Regions from separate parts of the Lactobacillus sp. UMNPBX12 genome, predicted to be linked through region 2. Evidence: predicted binding sites of a transcription regulator. Region 2 holds the regulator's gene; each other region holds the start of a gene.
The links. The regulator NrdR, encoded in region 2, represses ribonucleotide reductase genes. The targets are predictions, from matches to a motif close to ACACNATATATNGTGT.

Region 1: CP363_RS03345 (deoxynucleoside kinase) is a predicted target of NrdR. The motif match lies at 1,264-1,279, and genes of this name have one in related genera.
Region 3: nrdD (anaerobic ribonucleoside-triphosphate reductase) is a predicted target of NrdR. The motif match lies at 888-903, and genes of this name have one in related genera.

Annotation. Positions count from the first base shown of each region.
Region 1 is NZ_PCYY01000005.1:75,953-78,228, forward strand. It holds gene CP363_RS03335 (aldo/keto reductase) at 1-180, opposite strand, end outside; gene nagB (glucosamine-6-phosphate deaminase) at 307-1,026, shown strand; gene CP363_RS03345 (deoxynucleoside kinase) at 1,321-1,968, shown strand; gene CP363_RS03350 (deoxynucleoside kinase) at 1,986-2,276, shown strand, end outside.
Region 2 is NZ_PCYY01000026.1:15,351-17,626, reverse strand. It holds gene CP363_RS09040 (replication initiation and membrane attachment family protein) at 1-556, opposite strand, end outside; gene nrdR (transcriptional regulator NrdR) at 559-1,026, opposite strand; gene coaE (dephospho-CoA kinase) at 1,029-1,631, opposite strand; gene mutM (DNA-formamidopyrimidine glycosylase) at 1,628-2,276, opposite strand, start outside.
Region 3 is NZ_PCYY01000001.1:95,302-97,577, reverse strand. It holds gene CP363_RS00460 (hypothetical protein) at 1-769, shown strand, start outside; gene nrdD (anaerobic ribonucleoside-triphosphate reductase) at 944-2,276, shown strand, end outside.

The sequences.
Region 1 (2,276 bases), on a different contig from region 2:
AATCGCTTCACCAATTAGCTCTTCGCTTTGGCCATCCCCATACATTTCGGCTGTATCAATTACACTCAAGCCATGATCAAGGCCATAGCGAATAGCTGCTATTTCATCTTTTTTCTTTTTAGGATCTTCACCCAAACCCCAGCTGCCAATTCCTAAACCTGTTAGTTTTTCAAAATTCATCCTCGTTCACTTCCTTATGTTCAAATTTTAACATAATTGATTCGTAATTATTTTTATCAACCAATTGACAAAATGGTCTATTCCATTTTATAATGGACTAGACCAGTAAATGAGGAGGTCTTAATTATGAAAGTTATTGTTACCGAAAATAAAATTCAAGGTGGAGCAAAAGCATTTGAAATTTTTGAAAAAGGAATCAAGAACGGTGCTAAAGTCTTAGGTTTGGCAACCGGCTCAACCCCTGAAACACTTTACCAAAACTGGGTAAAAAGCGATCTTAACTGTGAAAATCTTACCAGCATTAACCTCGATGAATACGTTGGTTTAACCCCAGATAATCCTCAAAGCTACCACTACTTCATGCAAAAGCATTTATTTGACAAGAAGCCATTTAAGAAGACTTACGTTCCTGACGGTATGGCAAAAGACGTTGATGCTTTTTGTAAAGAATATGATCAAATTATCAAAGACAATCCTATCGACATTCAACTATTAGGAATCGGCCGCAATGGTCACATTGCCTTTAACGAACCAGGCACTCCATTCAACATCGGCACTCATGAAGTTAAGTTAACCGAAAATACTATCAAGGCTAATGCTCGCTTCTTTGACAGTATCGATGAAGTGCCAAAGAGTGCCATCTGCATGGGTACTGCTAATATTATGCAATCTAAGAAGATTGTTTTGATGGCTTTTGGTGAAAAGAAAGCTCACGCAATCAAGAAAATGATTGAAGGCAAAGTCACTGAAGAAGTACCTGCATCAATTTTGCAAAAACACCCAGATGTAACGGTGATCGTAGACGAGGCTGCCGCACAAGAATTAGACGACAAATACAAGAACTAAAAACAATAATTTAATTATCAGCATAGAAAAAGCTAGGCTTTCTACAATCGTGGAAGACCTAGTTTTTTTATTTAGCAGCCTGTATCTACAATGAAATATACTTCACAAAATTTCATTTTTATATAAAAAATGAAACATAATTCAGTTTTTTATCGAATTATGTTTCATTCCTATTCGATTTTTTATTTCTACCCTTGACTTTTAGATGTGAAACATAATCAAAAAATCACTTGTGTGCCACAACATATCGTATTAAACTTAATAATTGTCTACATATGGTATTTAAGAAAGAATGTGATTCAAGTTATTGTTTTAAGTGGGCCAATTGGAGCCGGTAAATCCAGTTTAACCAGTATTCTAGCTGAACATTTAGGGACTCAGGCATTCTATGAGGGCGTTGATAACAATCCCGTATTGCCTTTATACTACAAGGACATGAAGCGTTACACTTTTTTGCTTAACACTTACCTCCTTAACCACCGTTTAGCACAGATCAATCAAGCAATTCAAGAAAAAAACAGTGTCTCCGATCGTTCTATCTATGAAGATGCACTGTTCTTCAAGATGAACGCCGATAGCAAGGTCGCTGATCCAACCGAGTTCAAGATCTACGATGACTTACTCGACAACATGATGGAAGACACTCCTGGCAATCCAAGTAAGAAGCCTGACTTACTGATTTACATTCATGTCTCCCTTGATACTATGCTTAACCGAATCAAGAAGCGCGGTCGTTCATTTGAGCAAATCAGCACTGATCCAGGTTTGAAAGATTATTACGCAAGACTTTTAAAGTACTACAAACCATGGTATGAAAATTATCATGCCTCACCAAAGATAGAAATCAATGGCGACAAACTTGATTTTGTTACCAACATGGATGCACAAAAAGAAGTACTTAAAGAAATTGATGAAAAGTTGCATGAAATCGGCAACTTATAAGAAAAAGAAGGAACGTGATGACAGTTATTGTTTTAAGCGGGCCAATTGGAGCCGGTAAATCCAGTTTAACAGGTATTTTATCTAAATATTTAGGGACTAAGCCTTTCTATGAAAGTGTTGATGACAATCCAGTTTTGCCACTTTTTTACGCTGACCCTAAAAAATATGCATTCTTATTGCAAGTATATTTCTTGAACACACGCTTCCACAGCATTAAAGACGCGCTCACTGAAGATAATAACGTCTTAGATCGTTCTATCTATGAAGACGCCTTATTCTTCCAAATGAACGCTGATATCGGCCGTGCT
Region 2 (2,276 bases):
CCTGCGCAGCTTCTACTACCTCATTAGATGGATTAATTGCTTCATCCCCTGGCAAGCGAAAAACATCAAAAAAGTTGGCTGAGACATCGCGCGCATTCTTGATTGGCTTTTCACGCAGTTTTGCTTCCTTAGCAAAAGCATGACTCAAGTCATGAAAAGTTGGGCTGCCAACTTTTTCTTTCAACAAACTTGCTAGCAGTGGTGTTGCAAAAAATTTGTCTGCACTAGGAACCTGTAATAACTTAAAAACAATGATATTATTGAAGACATTATCCGCTAAAAAAGTTTGCACTAAACCTACGGCTTCCAGTTTATGCAAAGAATGAAACATATCTTTTAAACTACAATCAAGTTGCTCCTGTAGTGAATAAATTCCCTTTGCATCAGAAACAATACCATATGGATCATAGTCATTGATCAAAGTCTGATACAAGGCAATTGCCACCGCGCCAACCAAAGGCTGATACAGTTTAATCAAGATTTTCTCATTCTCTGGAAAAAGGGTAATCTTGTTGGCTACATAATAAAGATGCTTAGGATCAGACGTTGCAAACATGACTAATTACCCTTTCCTTTTTTGGCCATCATATCTTCCATTGTCTTCATAAAGCTAGACATATCCTTGAACTCACGGTAAATTGAAGCAAAGCGAATATAAGCTACGTCATCCAAATTAGCCAAATCATCCATGACATACTGACCAATCTTCTTAGATGAAATTTCACTAACGCCTTGTTTTCTTATCTTATTTTCGACACGATCAACCAATTGCTCAAATTGTTCACTACTGATTGGCCGTTTTTGTCCGGCTGCCATTACTCCGTGCAAAATTTTCTTTCGACTGAATGGTTCACGGGTACCATCATTTTTTACTACCAACAAAGGAGCGGTTTCCACTCGTTCAAAAGTAGTAAAGCGAAAACCACAATTTTCACATTCTCTGCGCCGTCTAATAGCCCGGTTTTCATCACTAGGCCGCGAATCAATAACGCGAGAAGCATTTTGATGACAATTTGGACATTCCATAGCTATCCCTCTTCTCTAATCTTTACCAATAATTGTGCTAGTTTATTCTCTAGTTCTTTTATTGTACCAGTATTTTCAATCACAAAATCAGCCATTTTTTCTTTTTCAGCTAATGGCATCTGACTATTAATCCGCATTCTTGCTTCCTCGTCAGATAGATTATTACGCTTTTTTAAACGTTCAATCTGTAATTGCTCAGGAAGGGTAATCACTAAAACTCCATTAGCTACATGTTTTTTATCCAATCCCGCTTCAAAATACACTGGTGCATCTAAAATAACAAGAGCAAAATTCTGATATTCTTTTATCTTTGCTACTGTTTTATCGAAAATTAACGGATGCGTCAACTGATTTAATTCAGACAAGGCTCTTTTATTATTAAAAACTAATTGCCCTAATTTTTTACGATTTATTGTTTGGTCTGAATTTAAATATTCTACCCCAAAATGATCTTTAATCGCTTGCCAAGATGCATTGCCGGGTTTCATCAGTTCGTGGGCAATTTGATCACAGTCAATAATCGGAATGTTTTTCTTTTTAAAAAAATCATCAGCAGTACTTTTACCGGTGGCAATTCCACCTGTTAATGCTAAGACATAACTCATTTATAAATCACCTGACAATGAGGACAAAAAGTGGTTCCCCGACCATTAACCTTAATTTTTTCAAATTTAGTACCACAAACTGGGCAGGGCTCACCTACATGACCGTAAACTTGCAATTTACTTTGAAAGCCACCAACTTGTCCATTCGCATTCAAAAAGGAATGAACTGTAGTACCTTGCAGCTTAATTGCTTCGGCAATAATTTTATTAATCTGATCATGTAATTCAGATACTTTTTCCACAGGAATTTTATTGGCCTGACTTAAAGGATGAATCTTGGTTCGCCAAAGAACCTCATCAACATAAATATTACCTAGACCAGCTACTACTGATTGATCAAGCAAAGTGTTTTTGATATTTTTCTTCTTACGCTTTAAGCCATTGATTAAATATTCTGAAGTAAATTTAGAACTATTTGGTTCTACTCCAAGCTTACCAATCCCTGTAGTTTGTCTTTCGGTGCCAGTTAAAATTAGCTGCATCCGCCCAAATTTGCGCACATCATTATACCGCAACGCTGTTCCATCAGTAAAAACAAACTCAACGTGATCGTGTTTATCCTTAGGCGCATCAGACGCAGTTAAATGATACTTTCCTTCCATTCGCAAATGAGAAACAATCGTTAAATTATCACTCAAGCGAATA
Region 3 (2,276 bases), on a different contig from region 2:
TCAATTTGAAGGTCGGAAGAAGACTTTTGCCATTCAAGATAAGGCTGAATTTAAGGATATCGTAACTAAGATTTATACTCATGGCTACAACGCTGACCTTATTTTGCAAGACTTTATTCCTGGTGATGATTCTAACATGCGGACCTTGAATGCTTATGTTGATAAGAACCACCAAGTAAAAATGATGTGTTTAGGGCACCCATTATTGGAAGACCCAACTCCACAATCAATTGGTAATTACATGGCGATTTTGCCTGAGTACAATGAAAAATTGTACGAAGAAGTACAACAATTCCTTGAAAAGTTGAACTACACTGGTATGGCCAACTTTGATATCAAATATGATCCACGTGATGGTGAATTCAAGTTCTTCGAAATCAACTTACGTCAGGGACGTTCTAGCTTCTACGTAACTTTGAATGGTTACAACTTGGCTAAATGGTACATTGATGACTATGTTGAAGATGCCTTGAAAGATAAGGAAACAGTTTATGGTAATAAGCTTGAATCTAAATACAAGCTTTGGTTAGGCGTGCCTAAGAAGATCTTCAATAATTATGCTTATGACAACGACTATAAGACGACTGCTGACGAACTTATTCGTGAGGGCCGCTATGGTACTACTGTCTTTTATGACAAGGATAGAAACTTCAAGCGCTGGTTATTGATGAAGTACATGTTCCATAACTACTTCAAACGTTACAAGACTTACTATGAAGTTAATAAGGGTAAGATCTTTGACGAAGAAAATAAAAAATTAAACAAATAGTTTAAATTGAGAGGTAAAAAATGCCTCTCTTTTTTTCTAAAAAAATTTTAGCTGAATCATTTCCTAATTTAATGGTCTTTTGGTTAATACAAGATATATTCATCTATATTTGAACATAATACAAGATGTTGTGTTTTGCGCTATGATAAAGACACGATATTTGGAGTGATTGAAATGCTAAAAGAAGAATTTAACCAACAAAATGTAACAAAATTTAATACGCCTAAAACTTTCGTTAAACGTGATGGGTCAAAGTATCCGTTCGCAATTTTTAAACTCAACATGGTTTTGCATAACCTAGATTTAGATAATGTAGCACCTGCTGTAATTGAAAAAATTGTGGCTAAACTAGATGCTGCTGATGAAGTAAATGCACAAGATGTAGCAGTTGCTTTTAGAGATAGCCTAAATGAGTTGGGTTATTTGGATGAAGCTAAAGCTTATGTGCAATACCGCAAGCACGATGAAGAGGAATGGATTAAACAAACCGATACTCGTGCACGGTTAAAGCGAATGGTTAATGGTGACCCAACGATTGTTAACGAGAATGCCAACAAAGATAGTGAGGTCTTCAGTACTCAACGTGATTTAACTGCCGGGACCGTTGGTAAAACAGTTGGTTTGACCATGATGCCTGAGCACATTGCTAAAGCCCACTTGCGCGGTGATATTCACTGGCATGACTTGGATTACACACCACTTTCACCAATGACTAACTGCTGTTTGATTGACTTTAAGGATATGCTAACTAATGGCTTCAAGATTGGAAATGCCTATATGACTAGTCCTAACTCAATCAATGTGGCTACACATCAAGTTACGCAAATTATTACTAATGTAGCTTCTAGTCAATATGGTGGCTGTTCTTTTGATCGAGCTGATGAAGTGTTGGCTCCTTTTGCAGAGAAAAACTACCAAAAGCATTTAAAGGATGCTGGCAAGTTCATTGATGATCCTGAAAAGCTGGAAGAATATGCTAAGAGTCAAACTAAGAAGGACATTTACGATGCCATGCAAGGCTTGGAATATGAGATTAATACCATGTTCTCTAGCCAAGGGCAAACGCCATTTACTACTTTAGGTTTTGGTTTAGGTACTTCTTGGATTGAAAAAGAAATTCAAAAAGATATCTTGCGTATCAGAATTAAAGGATTGGGTAGAGAACGCAGAACCGCAATTTTCCCTAAATTAGTTTTCACCATTAAGAAGGGCTTGAACTTACATCCAGGGGACCCTAACTACGATGTTAAACAACTGGCTATTCAATGTTCAACTAAGCGGATGTATCCAGACGTTTTAATGTATGATACGATCAAGAAAATTACAGGTTCTTTCAAGGCTCCAATGGGCTGTCGTTCATTCTTACAAGGCTGGAAGGATGAAAATGGTAAGGAAGTTAACTCGGGCAGAATGAACTTGGGTGTTGTAACTGTTAACTTGCCAAGAATTGCCATGGAGAGTCATGGCGATAAGAAGTTATTCTGGGAAATCTTCAATACTAGAATGC